DNA from 2 places in the Aeromonas rivuli genome. Region 2 is predicted to be linked to the other one. Evidence: riboswitches for the same ligand, from Rfam matches in the RefSeq annotation. Region 2 holds a riboswitch; the other holds the start of a gene.
The links. A riboswitch is a leader RNA that binds a small molecule or an ion and turns the genes downstream of it on or off. The one in region 2 is predicted to bind lysine.

Region 1: linked by a shared signal. The riboswitch ahead of KYK33_RS08785 (Na+/H+ antiporter NhaC family protein) and the one ahead of lysC (lysine-sensitive aspartokinase 3) in region 2 are both predicted to bind lysine.

Annotation. Positions count from the first base shown of each region.
Region 1 covers NZ_CP079742.1:1,848,553-1,859,508, reverse strand. The annotation lists gene KYK33_RS08790 (thymidine kinase) at 1-279, opposite strand, end outside; gene KYK33_RS08785 (Na+/H+ antiporter NhaC family protein) at 365-1,939, opposite strand; lysine riboswitch at 2,024-2,195, opposite strand; gene KYK33_RS08780 (H-NS family histone-like protein) at 2,514-2,915, shown strand; gene KYK33_RS08775 (cob(I)yrinic acid a,c-diamide adenosyltransferase) at 3,013-3,573, opposite strand; gene KYK33_RS08770 (DUF3820 family protein) at 3,570-3,800, opposite strand; gene queE (7-carboxy-7-deazaguanine synthase QueE) at 3,801-4,472, opposite strand; gene queC (7-cyano-7-deazaguanine synthase QueC) at 4,524-5,213, opposite strand; gene KYK33_RS08755 (tRNA-uridine aminocarboxypropyltransferase) at 5,227-5,850, opposite strand; gene rrtA (rhombosortase) at 5,849-6,427, shown strand; gene pyrF (orotidine-5'-phosphate decarboxylase) at 6,402-7,103, opposite strand; gene lapB (lipopolysaccharide assembly protein LapB) at 7,119-8,285, opposite strand; gene KYK33_RS08735 (LapA family protein) at 8,295-8,591, opposite strand; gene ihfB (integration host factor subunit beta) at 8,750-9,034, opposite strand; gene rpsA (30S ribosomal protein S1) at 9,127-10,797, opposite strand; gene cmk ((d)CMP kinase) at 10,891-10,956, opposite strand, start outside.
Region 2 covers NZ_CP079742.1:2,529,734-2,540,689, forward strand. The annotation lists gene KYK33_RS11745 (lipocalin-like domain-containing protein) at 129-1,220, shown strand; gene KYK33_RS11750 (hypothetical protein) at 1,503-2,399, shown strand; gene KYK33_RS11755 (alpha/beta fold hydrolase) at 2,583-3,371, opposite strand; gene KYK33_RS11760 (MmcQ/YjbR family DNA-binding protein) at 3,480-3,836, shown strand; gene KYK33_RS11765 (GNAT family N-acetyltransferase) at 3,833-4,342, shown strand; gene KYK33_RS11770 (DUF3802 family protein) at 4,406-4,741, shown strand; gene msrA (peptide-methionine (S)-S-oxide reductase MsrA) at 5,053-5,685, opposite strand; gene argA (amino-acid N-acetyltransferase) at 5,971-7,299, shown strand; lysine riboswitch at 7,409-7,634, shown strand; gene lysC (lysine-sensitive aspartokinase 3) at 7,723-9,075, shown strand; gene KYK33_RS11790 (protein kinase family protein) at 9,165-10,241, opposite strand; gene KYK33_RS11795 (LTA synthase family protein) at 10,495-10,956, shown strand, end outside.

The sequences.
Region 1 (10,956 bases), 680 kb from region 2:
GGTGAGAAATTGCGCCTCATCGACGATGAACACATCGATGGCCTGCTCCGCATGGCGAGCCTTGACCATCTCGAACAGATCGCAGCTGTCGCTAAACACCTCCACCTTTAACGTCAACCCGACCCTGGCGCTGATCACCCCGAGTCCGGATCTGTCATCAATGGCTGGCGTCATGGCCAGAGGGTGCATGCCCCGCTCGAGATAGTTGAAGTGTGCCTGGATCAATTGGGTGGATTTGCCCGAATTCATCGCGGCGAATTTGTAATGTAGTGAGGCCATGCCTGCTCCGATACCAATTTATGGCGCGCATGCTAACGCAGCATGGCGTCAAAAACAAAGGGGCCCGCAGGCCCCTCATCATTCATCAGGCGGTGGCTGCCGCCTTCTGATTGGCTCTCAGGTAGAAGAGTGTCACCCCGAGGAACCAGACGCCGCTGGTGACAAAACCTGCGCCGACCGAGTGGGTCAGCCCCAGCACCAGGTAGCCGAAGGCAGCGCCGATGGCGATGGTCAGCGCATAGGGCAGCTGCGTCATCACGTGGTCGATATGATGGCAACCGGCCCCCGTGGAGGAGAGGATGGTGGTGTCCGATATCGGTGAACAGTGATCGCCAAATACGGCCCCGGCCAGCACCGCAGAAAGCATCGGCAACATCATGCTTATCTCGCTGGCAGCAGCCATATCACCGGCCAGAGGCAGCATGATACCGAAGGTACCCCAGCTGGTGCCGGTGGCAAACGCCATGGCGCCGGAGAGGCAGAACATCACCACAGGCAGCAACTCGATGGGGAGCCCGCTCTGGGCCAGGGAAGCCAGATATTTACCGGTCTCCACATCGCGGATGACGGCGCCGATGGCCCAGGCAAACACCAGAATATAGATGGCGGGCAGCATGGCCATGACGCCGTGCTTGATGACCTCGAGCCAGGTGCGCAGGCTCAGTCCCATGCGCAGAGTCAGCACCACGGCCACCCCAAGCCCGCACAGGCCGCCATTGACCAGAGAGGCACCCACATCGGTATTCTCGAACGCGCCCAGCACCCCGAACGGCAGTCCTTTCTCGGCCAGGGCAGCAGCCCCGGTGGCCATCATGAAATAGACGGTGGACGCGGTCAGGGTCAGGATAGGCAACACCAGATCGAGGACCCGGCCGCGACTGGAGACCGGCAGATCGCCGCTGCTGCCGGGGGGCACACCCTTGGCCGGATCCCACAACTGCCCTTTGAGGGCGCGCTGCTCATGCTCACGCATGGGACCGATGTCGAGCTGGAACACTATCACCACCAATACCATGGCCAGGGTGAACAGGGCATAGAAGTTCATGGGGATCATCTGCACGAAGGCAGAAATGGGACTCTGATCCTGGATACCATGGGCCGTCAAGATGCCGCCGATGAGGGCGATGATATAAGCTCCCCAGGAGGAGATCGGCATCAACACACAGACAGGGGCGGCGGTTGAATCAAGCAGATAGGCCAGCTTGGCCCGGGAGATATTGAAGCGATCGGTCAGCGGACGGCAGATGGTGCCCACCGACAGACTGTGAAAATAGTCATCGATGAAGAACAGGAACACCAGCAGGCCGGTCAGCAGCTTGGCCCCCCGTCGGTCCTGGATACGCTGCGCCGCCCATTCTGCAAATGCCAGCGTCGCGCCCGACACCGTCAGCAGACTGATGATGCCGCCCAGTAGCAGCAGGAATATCAGTATATTGACGTTCCAGCCATTCAAGGCGCCGTCAGCCCAGAATATCCCCTTGGCCACCTGGCCGAGATACTCGGCACTGGCCAGGGGGGCAAACTGATTTACCAGCAGGCAGCCCAGCACGATGCCGACGCCGAGGGAGAGCAGCACCTTGCGGGTCGTGACGGCCAGTATGACTGCCGCCAAAGGGGGAATGAGGGACCACGCCGAATCGGCGTAATGGGTAATGTCCATGATCTCTTGACACCTACAACATAAGGTGGAGATCTACCGAGAGGATAAAGAAGAAAATGAGCCCGCGAAGGGTTACTCCTCAGCCCCTTCAGTAGCGCTCCATAGTGATTGACTATGGCAGTACTGCACCTGTTCGATGCAGTCCCAGCGACCCTGCATGATGGCATGATCACTTCGGCGCTGGCTCCTTTCCTCATACTTCACAGGCATCACCCTCCGCATGAGTAGTTATAGGCAGCGCGCCTCTACTTAAAAGGTATTCGGCGGGCATTTTATCGTGCTGACATTTTATATCAAGTTTTTTGATTTAATACTCATTCGAATCAAGTCTTTCCGCATAATGGCAGTGAGAGATATCACGAAGGAGAGATCTGACGAGATTTTAGCCTGACACCCACCTTGATGAGGTTTCTCACCCTAATTAACCCGTCGACAGGGATTAAAAAATAATGATCTTAATTTCAGGAAATTATTTATTAATTATCTCGACTTGACTTAATGTCGTCCTGACGTATAAATTACCAGAAAATAGTTATCCAATATTTATCCCTTTCTTGCTCGCATGGTAACCACTATGACTGAATTTCTGAAAGTACTGCTGAATATCCGTAGCCTGCGTGCCGCTTGCCGTGAGCTGACTCTGGAACAACTGGAAGAAGGGCTGGAGAAATTCTCCGCCATCGTTGCTGAACGTCAGCAAGATGAAGCCGTCGATCGTCAAGCTCGCGAAGAGCGTCAGCGTAAAATCAATGAATATACCGAAATGCTGAAAGCCGCGGGGATCGACCCAGCTGAATTGGTTAGCACGGCTCCTTCCGCCGAACCGGCTAAAGGCAGCAAGCGCGCTCCGCGTCCGCCGAAATACCGTTATGATGATAACGGTGTCGAGAAAACCTGGACCGGTCAGGGTCGTATGCCTTCCGCTATCGCCAAGGCCGTTGAAGCAGGTAAATCCCTGGCAGATTTCGCTATCTGATTTATCCAGGCATTCCCTATAAAAAAACCTCGCATGGCGAGGTTTTTTTTTGCTCCAGACAAGGTTGCTCACTCTGTCGTCAGAACCATCTGGGTATTTACCTGTCTGCCGCTTTAATCCAATGCACTTCCGGCTTGCCCTCTTGGCAGACCAGGTAGCGAGCCAGGGTAAAGAACCAGTCGCTGAGCCGGTTGACGTAGGGGATGACGGCAGGGTTGATCTGCTCCTGTTCAGCCAGGACAAGCAGCTGTCGCTCACAGCGCCGCGTCAGTGTCCGTACCACATGGGCCAGGGCAGCCGCTTCAGATCCGCCGGGTAGAATAAACTGGCGCAGCGGCGCTAATTGTTCAGTGTAATGATCGATCTGGGATTCCAGTCGCGTCGTCCACTCCTCCCTGACCTGCCAAATAGCACTCGACTGCGCCTCACTCGAAAATGCCAATTCACCTCCCAGGTCAAACAACTCTTGCTGAATGAGGGTCAACTCGGCTAATACCTGGGGTTGCTGATCGGTTATTTTCGCAGCAAGAAGACCTATATGAGAATTTAATTCATCTATGTCGCCATAACTGGCCACTCTCTGATGACTTTTGGCAATGCGGCTACCATCTGCCAATCGGGTCATCCCCTTGTCGCCTTGCCGGGTATATATTCTCATACTGATATCCTATCGATGATGGGTAGTATCATGGACTCGAGCCCATTTAATTTTATCTCATACGCCAATGCCAGTGATTGCCCCAGAGAGCCAGCCGGAAATCCACTCCGCGCCATCCACACCAGATAAGGTTCAGGTAAATCGATGAGCCTGCGCCCCCGATATTTGCCATAAGGCATTGGCGTGGCCAGAGTCAGCAATATCTGTTCGTCAGGCAAGCCGGTCATTTAATCGATTTCCAGATATTTATGAGTCTGGATAGAGAGGCGCCAATTACGTTCAATACAGACCGCCATGGCAAGCTGGGTTGCCCTGGGTTTCTGGCTGATGGGTTGCAGCGCGATCACCACATCCTCGCGCAGCTGGGCGCCGGCGAGCAGGGCATCCAGCTCCTCGACATGTCGCATCATTGCCACAGGATGCTTGATTTCATTGGCCCTGGCCAAGGCGTTGGGCAACACAGTCAAGCCGCCAGCCATCCCTATTTTAGGGGATACGGTGACCCAGGTCGCCGGATGGGTCAGCACCTCGCTGGTACCGCTCGTTTCTATCTGCAGCTGATAACCGGCCTGGTACAGGGTCTCGCTGAGCTCGTTCAGATCATAGAGGCAGGGTTCCCCTCCGGTGATCACCACGTGCTTGGCCCGATAACCCAGCTCGGCAAAACTGGCCAATATCTGGGCGCCGCTCATCGGGCTCCAACCATCGGATTCGTTAGAGCAATCCAGCACCTGGCTGACCGGCACCTGGCGCGCCGGATCCACCACCCAGGTATGACGGGTGTCACACCAGGGGCAGCCGACGGGACAGCCCTGCAGGCGCACGAAGATAGCGGGCAGGCCGGTGAACACCCCCTCCCCCTGTATGGTCTGAAAAATTTCGTTAATCGGGTAGAGCATCATAAAACTACTGGTTACCAATCACTGTGACCCCGTGCGGGGTGAATAAGGCTAGCGCCCCTGTTTGTGTTGCAGACGCAGGCTGACGCCTGCCCGATCAGCCAGATACTGATCCAGACCACGGCGGCGCAGTATGCAGGCGGGACAGGTCCCACAGCCATCGCCAATCAGGCCGTTGTAGCACGTCAATGTTTGTTCGCGCACCAGGTTCAGCTGGCCGAACGTATCGGCGAGCGCCCAGGTCTCGGCCTTGTCGAGCCACATCAAGGGCGTCTCGAAACGCAAGCCACGATCCAGTCCCAGCGCCACCGCATGGTTAAGCGCCTTGACGAACTCATCGCGGCAATCGGGATAACCGGAGAAATCCGTCTCGCAGACCCCGGTGATCACCGCCTCCGCGCCCACTTGATAGGCATAGATGGCCGCCAGGGTCAGGAAGAGTATGTTACGGCCCGGCACGAAGGTGTTGGGCAAGCCATTGTCCTGCAACTCGCCACTGACCGGAATATCGTCCCGGGTCAGGGCCGATATGGCCAGCTCCCCCAGCAAGGTGACATCCATCACCTTGTGGGCAGCCACGCCCAGCACCTTGGATAGGGTGCGGGCCGTCTCAATCTCCGCCAGATGGCGCTGACCATAGTCGAAGGTAATGGCGTGAACCTCGTCATATTGCGCCTTGGCCTGTACCAGACAGGTGGTACTGTCCTGACCGCCACTGAACACCACAACTGCTTTTCTCACTTGATAGATCCTCTTAAGGGCGCAGGGCCGCTGGCTTGCGCGTCGAATAGGAGAGCCACTGCTCGTTGAGACGATGGAACAGATTCGGCAAGGGGGCATATTTGGCCGGGTCGCCCTCCCATTGCGATAACAGATGATAGCCCGCCTCCAGGGTCGACAAGGCCGTGGCAAAAGGCTTTTTGCGGATAAGGTACTGGCCTTGGGCGGTGGCGAGGGCAATGCGCGGCAAGGCGGCTAGCGCCGGGTTCAGACAGAGCATTTTATAAGCCTTGCGCCAGGTGCCATCGAGCAGCAGGAAGCAAGGCTCTCCCTGGGCTGAGGCCGGGGGCAAGGCACGCAACTCGGCCAGAGGCCGGGCCTGTTCATCGGGCCAGAGCAGATAGCAGGGACGAGTGGCCAGCAACTGCATCAGTGCCGGGTGCTCGCTGAACGTCTCCCCGACCCAGATCTGGGCCTCGGTCAGGCTGGCGGCCAGCAGGGACGCGGTACCCTTGGGATGCCCCACCTCACTCGGGTGTTGCAAAATGACCAGGGGGGCCCGATTCACCACGGGATGAATATATTCGCATAGACAGGCTTTGAGGGCGCGGACGCAGCGTGTACAGTAGCGACTGTTTTGTTCGTTGGGCCCTTTCATGTTGTCAGTCAAATCCGGGCTATTCTGGCTCATCACGCTTTCACTCGCCTGCCTGATCCTCTTCTTTACCGTGCCAAACGATCTCATCGCCTTCAACCGGACGCTGATAGCTCAGGGAGAAGGGTGGCGCATCATAACAGGCAATCTGGCTCACACCAATCTGTGGCACCTGCTGCTCAACCTCGCCGGCCTGCTGGTGCTCTATGCCTTGTTCTGTGATTACCTGCAGGGTTGGGCCTTGCCGCGGCTGCTGGCAGTGCTCAGTCTCGCCGTGGGCCTGGGCCTGTGGTATGGCTATCCGCACACCCAATGGTACATGGGCCTGTCCGGCATGCTGCATGGGCTCTTCGTTTGGGGGGCCATTCAAGACATTCGCCACCGCCGTCATTCGGGCTGGCTCATGCTGCTGGGGATTGCCATCAAACTGGGACTGGATCACTACTCCGGGGGGGATGGTCCGGCCGCCATGCTGATCGGGGCCAAGGTACACATAGGGTCACATCTGGTCGGTGCGGGAGCAGGCCTGGTGCTTGGCCTGCTCACGCTCTTGGTCAGCGGCTGGCGAGATCGTCGTTGATTTCTGCAAGGGTCAGAGCCGGATCGGCCGATTGGGTGATCGGACGCCCAATCACCAGATAGTCCGCCCCCGCAGCCACTGCCTCACGGGGCGTCATCACCCGGCGCTGATCGCCCTGTGCCACGCCCAGAGGGCGTATTCCTGGCGTCACCAAGGTAAAGTCATCCCCCAGCGCGGCCTTCAACTCCCTCGCTTCGTTGGCAGAACAGACCACTCCATCGAGCCCGGATGCCCTGGCAAGGCGAGCCAGGCGCAGCACCTGTTCGGCCGGGCTGATATCCAGACCAATGCCCTGCAAATCCTCTTGTTCCATGCTGGTCAGTACCGTCACGCCAATGAGCAACGGCGCTTTATCGCCATAAGGCACGAGGGCTGCTTTGGCGGCCCGCATCATGCGCTCTCCCCCGCTGGCATGCACGTTCACCATCCAGACACCCAATTCGGCACTGGCCGCAACGGCCTTGGCAACCGTATTGGGGATGTCGTGAAACTTCAGATCCAGGAAGACGTCGAAGCCCTTGGCAACCAGCTGACGCACGAACTGGGGGCCAAACAGCGTGAACATCTCCTTGCCCACCTTGAGGCGGCACTGGGTCGGTGAGACCCGTTCAACGAAGGCCAGGGCATCGGCTTCACACTGATAATCCAGCGCGACCAGAACTTTGGGATCTAGCATTTCTCTTCCTATAGGTTATTCACCGTCCAGACCACGGATCGGCTTGATGGAGCCCCACTGCCGGCAGGAGGGACATTGCCAGAACAAGGAGTGGGTGGCAAAGCCACACTGGCGGCACTTGTGGGTTGATTTTATTTTGATCTGTTCGCCGACCAACTGCTGTAACAGCTCCAGGCTCTCCTTGGCGGGGCCTGGCTCCGCACTGGCAAGCTGGAAGCCTACCAGCTGGTAGAAACCCTTCATGGAGGGGTGGCGGCGCAACTGCCGCAATACCAGGGCACGAGCCTGGTGCAGGCCATCACGCTCTCCCACCAGCTTGGCCAGCGCCAGGGTGACACTCACCCCTGCGTGATCTTCCACCGCTTTCTCAAGCAACGGGATAAGCTCGGCACTGCGGCCCAGCTTTTCATAACAGTCGCTCAGCAGTGGCATGGCTTCGGAGGCAAAATCGATATCCTGCTCGAAGACGCGCAGCAGTTCGCGGCTCGCCTGCAGGTAATCGCCCTCCTCCATGTCCAGCTTGGCCAAACGCAGGCTGGCTCGAGCGCAATGGGGATTGACCCCCAATGCCTTCTTCAGACGAGCACGCCCCTCACTCAGGTCGCCATCCATCAGTGCCTGCTCAGCCAGTTCGCAATGGAAATGGGAGATGGGCTCGGCCAGCTTCTTGCCGGGGAATTTTTGCAGACGCTGGGCAACCAGAATAGCCTGCTGCCAATCCCGCAGCTGTTGATGAATGATCAGCAACTGGGTGAGCGCCGTCTCCTCGAAATCGCCATCCTCGCACAGCTCAACCCAGATGGCCTCAGCCCTGTCGAGCAGACCGGCAGCCAGAAAATCCCGCGCCAGCTCTTGCAGGGCAAGTTGGCGCTGTTCGCGCGTCAGCTCGCGGCTGACCAGGTTCTGGTGGATCTTGATGGCGCGATCGACCTCCCCACGCTGACGAAACAGATTGCCGAGGGAGAGATGGGTTTCGATGGTGTCGCTGTCGACTTCAAGCAACTGAATGAAGAGATCGACGGCCTTGTCAGACTCGTCGGAGAGCAAATAGTTAAGGCCCGCCACATATTGGCGGGAAAACTGGTTGCTCTGTTTCTGGGTGTCCTGGCGAACACTCCTGCGCCCCATATACCAGCCGTAACCGGCTGCAATGGGTAACAACAGGAAAAGCAGTTCAAGCATGGAGGAACGTTATTCCTTACCGGACCCCTTGTCCGATGCAGTGGCTAGTTCTAACTGGCGAGATTGCCGACGCACGGTGCGATTCAAGGTGCGATTCTGCAGCTTGAGGCGCAGGAACAAGAGGCCAAAGACCAGCCAGCCAAGCAGGAAGCCGGTACCAAAAAAGAGGCCAAGCAAGAGGGAAAGGGAAAACTCGCCTTGGGCAATCAGATAGTTGAATTGCACCAACTGACCATTCTGTGAGCCGAGGGCCAGGGTGAAGATAAAGACCAACACCAGCGGGATAAGGGCCAAGATACGCTTCATAGGATCTTCCTGTCAGTATCGAAAAAGACCTGATGATTATCCTTAAAATCCACGGCAGACTCTAGAGCGAATGGGAAAAGACTTTCAGAAACAAGTGAATTGGCACAATTAAAGGGACAAAAACAAAAAAGGCATACTCAGGTATGCCGTTTTCTGCATTATTCAACGAGGTTGACGCGTTCGCGTAACTCTTTACCCGGTTTGAAGTGCGGGACATATTTGCCCGTCAATTCCACCTTGTCGCCAGTCTTGGGATTTCGCCCGACCCGCGGAGCACGATAGTGCAGAGAAAAGCTGCCAAAACCGCGAATTTCAATCCGATCGCCGTTTTGTAAAGTCGATGCCATCTGCTCAAGGATCTCCTTGATAGCGGCCTCAACATCCTTAGCCGGCATATGCATGCGGCTCGCAGCCAGTTGTTCGATGAGGTCTGATTTGGTCATAACGTTAAATCTCCTTCCCCGATCACATGCAATATTCATGACGTCAAAATAAAAAAGGGCGGCGTGATGCCGCCCTTTTCTCGCATCAAGGATTACTCACCCTTGGCTGCTTTGAACGCTTCCATCATAGCATTGCTGAACACAACTTCTTCTTGTTGGTTCAGGCTATCGATAGCAACGCGTTCGTCAGCTTCGTCCTTAGCACGGACGGACAGGCTAACGGTGCGGTTCTTACGATCAACACCCATGAATTTGGCTTCAACTTCGTCACCGACAGACAGAACCAGCGTCGCGTCTTCTACGCGGTCACGGGCTGCATCGGAGGCACGCAGGTAGCCTTCAACGCCGTCAGCCAGTTCGATCACGGCACCTTTGGCATCAACCTCGGTAACCTTACCGATCACAATAGCACCTTTCTTGTTGTCAGCCAGGTACTTGTTGAACGGGTCTTCTTCGATCTGCTTGACGCCCAGGGAGATGCGCTCGCGCTCTGGATCCACTTGCAGAACAACGGCTTCGATCTCGTCGCCTTTCTTGAATTCACGCACGGCTTCTTCGCCCTGGTTGTTCCAGGAGATGTCAGACAGGTGAACCAGGCCGTCGATGCCGCCATCCAGACCGATGAAGATACCAAAGTCAGTGATGGACTTGATCTTGCCGGAAACACGGTCGCCTTTGGCGTGAGTTTCGGCAAACAGCTGCCACGGGTTGGATTTGCACTGCTTCAGACCCAGGGAGATACGACGACGTTCTTCGTCGATATCCAGGACCATGACATCTACCAGGTCGCCAACGTTGACAACTTTGGACGGGTGGATGTTTTTGTTGGTCCAATCCATCTCGGAAACGTGTACCAGGCCTTCAACGCCTTCTTCGATTTCAACGAAGCAGCCGTAGTCGGTCAGGTTGGTCACGCGGCCGGACAGACGAGTGGTCTCCGGGTAACGCTTGGCGATAGCAACCCAGGGATCTTCGCCCAGCTGCTTCAGACCCAGGGATACACGGGTACGCTCGCGGTCAAACTTCAGTACCTTGACGGAGATCTCGTCGCCAACGTTGACGATCTCGGAAGGATGCTTAACACGCTTCCACGCCATGTCGGTGATGTGCAGCAGGCCGTCAACACCGCCCAGATCTACGAATGCACCGTAGTCGGTCAGGTTCTTAACGATACCCTTAACTTCTTGACCTTCTTGCAGGTTGGCCAGCAGGCTTTCGCGCTCGGAGGTGTTCTCGGTTTCGATCACGGCACGACGGGAAACCACAACGTTGTTGCGCTTCTGGTCCAGCTTGATGACCTTGAACTCGAGTTCTTTGTTTTCCAGGTGAGCGGTGTCACGGATCGGACGCACGTCAACCAGAGAACCCGGCAGGAAGGCACGGATGCCATTCAGTTCAACGGTGAAACCACCCTTGACCTTGCCGTTGATGATACCGATAACGGTAGCTTGCTCTTCGTAAGCCTTCTCAAGCTGCAGCCAGGCTTCATGGCGCTTGGCTTTTTCGCGGGACAGCTTGGTTTCGCCGAAACCATCTTCGATAGAGTCCAGAGCTACGTCGACAGTGTCACCTACGTTGATTTCCAGCTCGCCCAGGGCGTTCTTGAATTCTTCAGCAGGAATGGCAGACTCGGATTTCAGACCGGCATCAACCAGTACGAAACCGTTCTTGATACCAACGACGGTACCCTTAACGATGGAACCTTGACGGGTTTCAACGGAATTCAGGGACTCTTCAAAGAGTTGAGCAAAAGATTCGATCATTGTTTGTGTCACAAATGAAACATCCACTAGCAATCCGGCACCAGCGGGGTTGTTTGAAATAATCTGCTCCATCCTTGGCGCAGACGACTGATGTCAGCGTGAGCTGACATCATTGAGTTGTTGCTTTGCATAGGATAATACCGTTGCCAGTACTTCCTC
Region 2 (10,956 bases):
TGAACCAGCCCCACGGCACTGGCCGACTCATCGCCGGTGGCAAGGAGAGCCAACTGTGCAAGACCCGCCATGCTCATCCGCTGGCAAGGCTCGTCACACCGACCAACAAGCAGCTTGGCTCAGTGGTGATGGCGCTCTGGCTGGCATTATTGGCCCCAAGCCTCGCCCGGGCCGATCCGTTAAGGGAGGTGCTCGGCGCACAAGAGGATGGCGCGCGAAAGGTCAAACCGGGGGAGAGCGTGCAACTGCCCCGGGATCACGGGGCCCACCCAGACTACAGATCCGAGTGGTGGTATCTCACCGGCAACCTCAAGGATGAACAGGGGCGTGACTATGGCCTGCAATGGACGCTGTTTCGCCACGGCGTAGCTGGCCAGGGCATATCCACCAACAGCGAGGGGGCCAGCGGCAATCCCTGGCTCAGCCCCCAACTCTGGCTCGCGCAGTTTGCCATCACGGATCTGGCCGCTGGCCGCCATCGGCAAGATGAGCGCAGCAGTCGCCAGGGGCCGGGGCTGGCGGGGGCCAGCAAGGGGGAGTATTGGCTCAGGGAGTGGTCACTGAAATCCCAGGCAACAACCCGAGGGGCTGATCTCTTTCCGGCAACCCTCAGGGTCGATAGCAAGATTGGTCAGCTGAAGCTGCGAGTAAACGCCCTTAAACCCGCGGTACTGCAAGGCAAGGGGGGCTACAGCGAAAAGAGCTCGGGCAACGCCTCCCTCTACTACTCCTACCCCAGACTGGCGCTGACCGGCACTTTGACCCTCGACGGGGAGGCGCGCTCCGTGACGGGGCAAGGCTGGTTCGATCACGAGTGGAGCAGCTCGGTACTGGCCCAATGGCAATCGGGCTGGGACTGGTTCTCCCTGCAATTAAACGATGGTCGCGAGCTGATGCTGTTTCGCCTGCGCACCAAAGCGGGCCGCGCCAATCCCGAAAACCAGCCCGAGAACCGCTACGGCATCTTGATCGAACGGGACGGCAGCAGCCGGCTGCTCGCCCCGGAATCCATTGTCCTCACCCCCGGCAAAACCTGGCGTGGACCCAAGGGCCAGCCCTACCCCATCGAGTGGCAACTTAAGGCCGCCGATTTGAATCTCGTTATTAAGGCGCGCCAGCCCAATCAGGCCATGACCGGCCGCTTCGACTATTGGGAAGGAGCAGTGACTGTGGGGGGCGATGCCAAAGGACTGGGCTATCTGGAAATGACGGGGTATTGAGCACCATAAAAATCTGATCGGCTTCAAAGAATCATTCAAACCCCATGCTTTTGGTGATTTTTCACTCAACAGGCTGATAGGTGATTGATACCATCTCCAGCTGGACCCTTTGTTGCCTTGTTACATATGATTTTTATCATCGACTTACAAGACCAAAAAAATCCGCGAAAGTCCGATTACGCTTCGCTAATCGAACCTACCGTGAAGTGAATTATTCATATAACAACAGCCTGACGCAGTATTCTCAGACCTCCATTGTTAATATTTACCATGTGAGTACATATGATTGACTTAGATAAAATTTACTTTAAGAGCAAAGTGGTAGGTAAGTTATCTTCTCAAAACCTGATTGATTTGAAAAATATGTTACATGACATAGAACAGAGCAGAAGAAAATTACAAGAAAATGCTTATATGATAAATATAAATATTAAAGATACTGAATCCAGTCTAGCATGGATAAATTGGTTCCCGGCAAAATTTTTCTTTAAGAAAAATATATCATCTAAAAAATCTGCCTTGCTCACCCTAAGAGATAAGTCAGCAGAGTTAGATAGTGAAATTAAAAAGCACCAACTGGGACTTGAAATACAAATATCAGATAAGCTTGAAAGCATATTTGGCTCACTGAGCCATCACTTCAATAACTTGATATCTATAGATAAAGCATGGGATATTACAACCTCTAGAAGGATTGACCGAGTTGTTGAAAGGACGGCAGCAGACAATGTTATAGAGAGAAAGGAAGTGAGGCTAAAGCTATCGGATAGTTCAAAAATACTCTGTGACTACCAGGCGCTTAACTTCGGAAATGCAAATGGTGACGACTTACATATCTATCCACAATTTATATTTATGGAAAGCAATAATGATATTGCCCTAATTGACATACAACACGTAACCATTGACTTCTCATATGTTAATTTCATCGAGAGTGAAAAGGTACCTTTAGATTCAAAGGTTATCGATCATGCATGGGCAAAATCTAATAAAGATGGAAGCAGAGACAAGCGTTTTACTGACAACTATCAAATCCCTATTGTTCGTTATGGTGAGCTACATCTGAAATCTAAATCTGGTTTAAATGAAGTATATATGTTCAGCAAACCTGAATCCGCAAGGGAATTTAAGAATCTATTCGATGAATATAAAACAGCATTAATAAAGGATGGCGTTTGAAATTATATATCTGGCGTAGGTTAGAATAGCGGAGCGTATTCGGATGATCGTGGATGGAACGTTCGAACCTCTCCAGTCTCGAGATAATTCTCGGGTCGATTATATTTTTGTCGATGGTCGCTATCGAACTCTGTAACAACGAGGCAATTCGCTGTTTTGCTTCACCTCGCTCAACTCAACCACCTATGCCGCGACCGTCTGGCTGGATATAAACGCCAACGACTGCCGATTAAAGTGCTCCGGCTGCTCAACATTGCAGACATGGCCGCAGTTCTCGATGATGGCGAGCTGGCTGTAGGGGTCGCGGGCCACCTGCTCGCGCACCGGGGAGAGGAACATGTGATCCTCCTGCCCCATCACATAGAGGGTCGGGATCGGCAGGGCGCGCTCCTTGAAGTAGCGCATCAAGGGGTTCACCTCGGCGGCGAGGCGGAACCAGCGTTTGAACTCCTTCTGGCACAATTTCCGGGCCTCGCGCACGAACAGGTTGCGGGACTCCTGATGGTGCTGGCGCGGCATGATGATGAAGGCGAACAACCGGTAGAGCCACATGTAGGGCAGAATATGCTGGCCGACCCGGCCGAGCTGCACCAGCACCCTGGAGCGGATGTCGAGGCGCAGTATGGCGCCGCCGAGCACCATGCTCTTGACCCGCTCGGGGCAGAGCTCGGCCAGGTGGCGAATGAGGATGGTGCCAAGGGAAATGCCGACAAAATGGGCGCGGGGAATGCGCAGGTGATCGAGCAGGCGCTGGATGTCCTCGGTCACGGCCCGAAAGCTGTAGTGCCCCTTGACCACTTGCTGCAACTGGTGGGATTGGCCGTGGCCGCGCAAATCCAGCAGCAGCACGTTGAAGTGCTCCCGATAGGCGCGCAGTTGCTTGAACCAGATGTTGGAGCTGCCACCGGCGCCGTGCACGAACACCACCCAATCCCGATCGGGGCCAAGCTCAAAGGTCTTGTGGTACAACATCTTATGGGCTCCCGGGGGGTTGAGGGATATACTCGGCGAGCATATTAACAGAAGGGGCGCCCCGCTGAATATGCTGTCACTCATCATCGGACCAGCACGGAGCCCCGCATGACCCTCTCTCTTTTGCGTGAATTTCTGCTCAGCCTGCCCGGCGCCCAGGAGGATACCCCCTTCGGCCCGGAGTTCCTGGTCTATCGCATCGCCGGCAAGATGTTCGCCCTGGTCAACTGGCAGGCCGAGCCGCTGACCATCAACCTCAAGTGCGAGCCTGAGCTGGCGCTCTTGCTGCGCGAGATCCACCCCGAAGTGAAACCCGGCTGGCACATGAACAAGCAGCACTGGAATACGGTGACCCTGAGCGAGAGTCTGGACGCCGCGCTCTGGCAGGGCTGGATCCTGCACTCCTATGAGCGGGTGGTGGCGGGTTTGCCCAAGGCCAAACGACCGCAGGCGGTGAAATCATGACGATATCGCAACCATCATCAGGCAGCCAAGAGCGTGATACCTTGCGCTGCGTGCCACTGTGCGCCGCCCACATCCCGCGCCTCGCAGACCTGTTCGAGCGCACTGTGCGCGAACTTGGCCCCGAGCATTACAGCCCGGAGCAGGTCGAGCAGTGGGCCCGGGGGGGCCAGCATCCCGGCTTTGCCGACCAGTTGCAGGCTCATCTCGGTTGGGTACTGGAGCAGGGCGACACCTTGCAGGGCTTTATCACCCTGAGCCCGGATGGCCATCTCGGCCTGCTCTATGTGGCGCCGGAGCTGCGCAGACGGGGACTGGCCAGTTTGCTCATTCGCCGCCTGCTGCAAGAGGCCAGGGCCCTGGGCCTGACGTGCATCGACACCGAAGCGAGCCTGTTCAGCTACCCGCTGTTCCTGCGCCATGGCTTTGAGCTGGACGGATTGGAGCAGGTAAGCCGGGGCGGTGTCAGCTTCACCCGTCACCGCCTGCACTTGAACTTACACGGATGAGCTTGCCAAGCTGAGCCTGGCCACTAGAATACGCCCTGATTTTTTCGATGAGGTAGAGACCCCATGGTGGTTGAGAGTGATGGCTACATAGCACTGATTGAATATCTGGTTGAACGGCTCAGCCTGTTCGAGGGCCACCAACAGGGGCCAGGGAGCCTGACCATAGAAGATCTGGTCAGCGAGCGAGTCGCCAGCAGTCTGATGACCCTGTGCGAGCAAAACCCCCAACTCGATGCCACCTTGCGTTTCGTGATGATGCAGGAGGCCGATGCGGTGGTCGCCGATCTGGAAGAGGTGCTCTCCGCCGTCTGGCTGCAGGCCCCGACCGAGCCGCAACTTGCTTTTTTGAACGAATTTATTGACCTTATCAAGAACCTGTTCGACAGCGCCATCAACTGACCCCGACCCGCAAGGGGTGTCAAATGAAAGGAGGACTCTGGCTCCCTCACGCGCTCTGATCTTGGAAACTGACCCGGCAAGTGGCTCGCAATGTTTTGATTGATAAGCGGAAATGAGAAGGGCCGCCCCCTGGAGGGCGGCCCCGCTTGCTATCATGGTTGGGAGGCTCATCATGTGTCTGGCATCGCGGCCATCCTTGGCTGCTATCTAGTTAGTCTACTCCTGTGGCCGCAAGTTCCTTTTTTGTTCCACTTTATTTCAACTTTTTTGCAACCCCTGATAACAAGCTCCGAAAGGAAACGTTCCTGGCATTAACGGGCCAGACTGGGGGGCAGGCAGACGCCGATGCCACCGAGGCCGCAATAACCTTCCGGATTTTTATGCAGATATTGCTGATGATAATCCTCGGCGTAGTAGTAGGGCGCAAACGGCACTATCTGGGTGGTGATGGTGCGTGTATCACCGCTCGCCACCATGGCCTCCTGATAGGCGGACAGGCTCGCCTCGGCCAGCGCTTTTTGCTGCTCATCGGCATAGAAGATGACGGATCTGTACTGGCTGCCCACGTCCCCGCCCTGGCGCATGCCCTGGGCCGGATCATGATGCTCCCAGAACAGGCGCAGCAGATCCTGGTAGCTTATCTGCGCCGGATCGAACACCAGTTGCACCGTCTCGGCGTGCCCGGTCTGACCGCTGCACACCTCTTTATAGGTCGGATTGGGGGTATGCCCGCCCTGATAGCCAGCCGTGCTCGAATAGATGCCTGGCTGCTGCCAGAACAGGCGCTCGACTCCCCAGAAGCAACCCATGCCAAACCAGGCCCGGGCCAGGCCCTCGGGCCAGGGACCCTGGGTCGGGTGACCGTTGACCGCGTGCACCTGACCAATCACCATGGCTTCATCGCGACCCGGCAGGGCCTGGTCGGCTGACAACATCTGTTCCATCTGTTCATCCTTAAATAGCGAGGCAGGCTCGCGCCGCTGGCACGCCGCCGGTCCCTGACATCGGCAAGAGCTGTGAAGATAAGGAGTTTGCCCGTTTGGATCAACCGCCCTCGCCTCCCGGGGGCCACTCTCCTTGGCGCCCATCCTGCCCCTGTCATCTCCCTCAGGTAGACCAGCCCTGCCTCCCCATCGGCAATAAATCGCACAAAATCAATATTTAGTCTTGATTTGTGAATTTATTTTCATATATTGGGCCCATTGCTGTTTTTTATGGATGTATCTCGAGTGCGTGAACGTGAACCCAGCCTGGTCCATGCCTTTCGGCAGTCCACCCCCTATGTCAACGTACACAGGGGCGCCACCTTTGTGCTCATGATGGGGGGCGAGTCGGTCGCTCATCCCAACTTTGCCAATATTGTCAGTGACATCGCCCTGTTGCAGACCCTCGGGATCCGCCTCGTGCTGGTGTTCGGCGCCCGCCCCCAGAATGATGAAGCCCTGGCCCGCGCCAACATAGACGCCCAGTACCACAAGCGGATCAGAGTCACCGACGATCAGAGCTTCGCCCTCATCAAGCAGGTCAGTGGCGGTATGCAATTCGACATCACCGCCAAGCTCTCCATGGGCTTGGCCAATACCCCCATGCAGGGCGCCCGGATCAGCGTGGTGAGTGGCAACTTCGTCACCGCCCAGCCCCTGGGAGTCGATGACGGGGTCGACTACTACCACAGTGGCCGGGTGCGCCGCATCGACGTCGAGGGGATCGTTCGCCAACTCGATCAGCAGAACCTGGTGCTCATCTCCCCCATCGGCTGCTCGGTCACCGGCGAGAGCTTCAATCTCACCTCCGAAGAGGTGGCCCGCCGCATCGCCGTGGATCTCAAGGCCGACAAGCTGATCTGTTTCAGCTCAAGCCAGGGGGTCATGGACCGTCATGGTCAGGCCGTCTCCGAGCTCTTCCCCGAGCAGGCGGAAGAGTACCTGATTGAGCTGGAGCAGGCGGGTGAGGAGATGTCCGGCACGGCTCGCTACCTGAGAGCGGCCATCGCCTCTTGTCGCGGCGGTGTGCCCCGCTCTCATCTGGTCAGCTACCAGGAAGATGGCGCCATGCTGCAGGAGCTGTTCAGCCGCGAGGGGCTGGGCACCCAGATAGTGCGCGAGAGCGCCGAGCAGGCCCGCGCCGCCACCATAGAGGACATTGGCGGCATCCTGGATCTCATACGCCCGCTGGAAGAGGACGGGATCCTGGTGCGCCGCTCCCGGGAGCAGCTGGAGATGGAGATCGACAAGTTCACCATCATAGAGCGTGACGGCCTCATCATCGGCTGCGCCGCCCTCTACTGCTTCATGGAAGAGGCCATGGCCGAGATGGCCTGCGTCGCCATCCATCCCGAGTATCGCAACTCCAACCGGGGGGATCAGCTGGTCGCCAAGGTGGCTGAGCGGGCCAAGCGGCTCGGCATACGCCAGCTGTTCGTGCTGACCACCCGCTCCATCCACTGGTTCCGGGAGCGCGGTTTCGAGCCCCTGGAGGTCGAGGCCCTGCCGGTGGAGCGTCAGCGGCTCTACAACTGGCAGCGCCGCTCCAAGGTTTTGTCGAAGACTATTTTTTAAGCTGTTGATTTTGTGCTGTCTTCGATGGGAGATTGAACTTTTTTCGAAACTCGATTGACAGTGCAATCCAACGCGGGTTATTTCTAATTGCACTCCATCCCCAGCGGATGGAGCCAGAAGAGGAGCGTTGCCCAGGTAGATCGGAGCAGGACACCAGCGTCCAGTGATGCCGATTGAGGGGGAGCAGCGCCGAGATGGTGCAGGAGACTGGTCTTCTCATCGTCGGCTACGGGGGCTGAATCCCCCGGGTTGTCATCGGTAGTGTTCATCCAATACCCGCGCCAGACTCTGGTCGGGTACTGGATGGGTTCTACAGGTGGAGCGCTTCTGGCCGGGATCCTTCGCTATTCCTGCCATTTTCTGCCCTCCCCTGTCTATTTCCCCCACGGATCCGGATTTTTGATATTTAGACAGGAGCATGCAATGAACCCTTTCAATGTCGCCAAGTTTGGCGGAACCAGCGTCGCCAATGCCGCCGCCATGAACAACTGTGCCAACATAGTGCTGGCCAACCCGGCAACCCGTCTGGTGGTGCTGAGCGCCAGCTCCGGCGTGACCAACCTGCTGGTCGCCCTGGCCCAGGGCGAGCTCGATGAAGGGGAGCGCGAGGCGCAACTCGGCAAATTGGCCGATATCCAGCAGAGCATATTGCAAGACCTCGGCCAGCCGAGCGAAGCCTCTGCCATCATCCATGGCCTGCTCGGCGACATTCGCAAGATGGCGCTGCAAGCCACCCAGCACACCGATGCCGAGCTGGCCGATCGCCTCATCGCCTGTGGCGAACTCATGTCCACCCGCCTCTTTACCGAGCTATTGTGCCAGCGCGGCGTCAAGGCCCAGTGGCAGGATGCGCGCCAACTGCTGCGCACCGACAGCCGCTTTGGCAAGGCGAGCGTGGATCTGAATGCCAGCCGCGCCCTGTGCCAGCAAGCGCTGGCCCCTCTGCTCGGCGACACCCTCGTCATCACCCAGGGCTTTATCGGCGCCGACGGCGATGGCCGCACCACCACCCTGGGCCGGGGTGGCTCGGACTACAGCGCCGCCCTCTTTACCGAGGCCCTGGACGCCGCCGCCATCGAGATCTGGACCGATGTTCCCGGTATCTACACCACGGATCCACGTCTGGTGACCCGCGCTCGCCCCATTCCCGAAATCAGTTTTTCAGAGGCGGCCGAGATGGCGACCTTCGGCGCCAAGGTGCTGCACCCCTCCACCCTGCAACCCGCCGTGCGCTGCGATATCCCGGTGTTTGTCGGCTCCAGCAAGGATCCCCAGGCCGGTGGCACCTGGATCCGCGCCAGCACCCAGAGCAGCCCGCTGTTTCGCGCCGTGGCCCTGCGCCGCCAGCAGGTGCTGGTCACCCTGCACAGCCTCAACATGTTCCACGCCTACGGCTTCCTGGCCGAGGTGTTCGGCATACTCGCCCGTCACCGCATCTCGGTGGATCTCATCACCACCTCTGAGGTGAGCGTGTCGCTGACCCTGGATCACACCGGCAGCCAGAGCAACGGTGAGCCCGTGCTCGGCGACAAGGTACTGGCCGAGCTGGGTCAGCTGTGCAAGGTGAAGGTAGAGACGGGGCTCGCGCTGGTGGCCCTCATCGGCAACCGGATGAGCGAGGCAACCGGGGTCGGCAGCCGGGTGTTCGACGCCATGCGCGATCACAACATCCGCATGATCTGTTATGGCGCCAGCGCCCATAACCTCTGCTTCCTGGTCAACGAAGGCGAGGCTAACCAGATAGTGAATCGCCTGCACCAGGAGCTGCTCGACTGAGCCAGCCGGGCTTGACGACAACAAGGGCGCCATCAGGCGCCCTTGTTGTTTGTGGCCAGCGCCTCAGAGGGGCGGTGTCACGCTGTGACTCACACCCGCTCAGGGGGGAGCTGCCAGCTCTTGGCCTGCTCGCGCTGGCTCGCCAGCAGGGCGAGCAGCTCACCCTGGCTCTGGTTGATCTGGGTGCCCCCGGCAAGCAGCTCCTCATAACAGTGGCCCAGGGCATGCTCCAGCCAGTCGAGGCGCTTGAGGGTGAGCGGGGTACAGCTCTGGCCACTGAGGTCGTCTTGCACATCCAGCCAATGGCTGCGGTACATGTCCTTGAGCCAGTTGGCCGCCAGCCCCTCCTCGCTTGCCAGGGCGGTGCGCCACTCCTGCTCGAGGCCCACCAGCCGCGCGAGCACGGGCTCGCAGGCCCCCTCCCGGCCAAGGCGAGCCAGCTCCTGCTCGGCCCAGGCCAAGGTGAGGCCGCGCCAGTAGGCAAATTGCGGCAACGGATTGGCAACCCCGAGCCAGAGTCCCGACAGGGTGCGGGTCTCGAGCCTCTCCACCACATGAAACGCCGGATCGCACAGGCCATTGGAGTTGAACTCGAAGCGGGGGTCGAAGGGCCACATGTAGCCAAAATCGAACACGCTGATCTGCTGGCCATCATCGAGCAGGTTGCCCGGGCTCGGATCCCAGTCAAACCATCCCCAGCGCGCCAGCTCCCCCTGTACCGCCAGCATCTGGGCCAGATTGCGCTCATTGAGGCGCTGTACAGGGTCGCCACGCAACCAGGGGGAGAGCAGTATGCCGGCCTGGGCCGATCCAAAGCTGGTGCAGACCACATGGGGCAAGAGGGTGGGGTGTTGTTCGCGCAGGGCCTCTATCTCCCGCCTGCGCTCCAGCTCGGTGAGAAAGGCGGTCTGGCCATCGATGTTGGCCACTCGCGACTCGGGAAGGCGCCGCTTGAGGCACCAGTGATGCCCCTCGACCTTGAGGTGGAACACCTGGGCGGTGAGGCCACTGTGATACACCTCGAGCACGGCGGGGTGCCCCTCGTGCAGGCTTTGCAACTGCGCGAGGGTCAGAGGGCAATCGCGCTCACGGCCGATCTGGATCTCTTCATCACACTGCAACATCTGCAGCAATCTCGCCTGGCGTCCAACAACCTTAGGATTCATTGCAGCCTCCCCCATCGTTATTGAGAGAGTAAACAGCTCTGTGCTTGGCCCGCCAGCCCCTTCATCTGATGATGCCGCTTTCATCACAGAAAGAGCCACCGCCAGCGGACCCCGATCACACAAGCGCCATCCAGGCTTCAGCATCAATTCATTTATCTGTCATTAAATTGACAAGCTGGAACAAGCCCAGCACCATCGGGTCAAAATTAAAACAAGCCAAGTCTGCCTCGCAACGCTCAAAGGATGAGCCCTTATGTCTCTCTCTCACCCCGGCCGCCATTCCCTACGGGTTTCTCTGCTGCCAGCCCTGACCCTGGCACTGCTGTTTGTGCTGCTGCTGTTTACCCTGCTGCTGCCAAAGCTAGGCCCGGCCAACCTGCTGAGCCCGGCCACGCCGCTGATACTGGGCCCGGCCGACAACCCGGTCGCCACCCTGGTGCGCCACTCCCTGCTCTACAAGAGTGACAATCGCGGTCTCTATCTGGTGGTGCACAGCCAGTGGCAACTGAGAAAGCCGTTGCAAGCCAGCGATCGGGTACTGGTCGAGCTGCTCGGCGAGCAGGGGCAGCGTATCGACCAGCTGCGCCAGCGGGCCGACAAGAGACAAAAGTGTGGCAAGCAAGGCTGTACCCTCGACATCAACAGCACGCTCAGGGCGCCGGACGATGCACTGTCTAACCACTATCAGCTGAGGGTCGGTCTGCTGCTGGCAGAC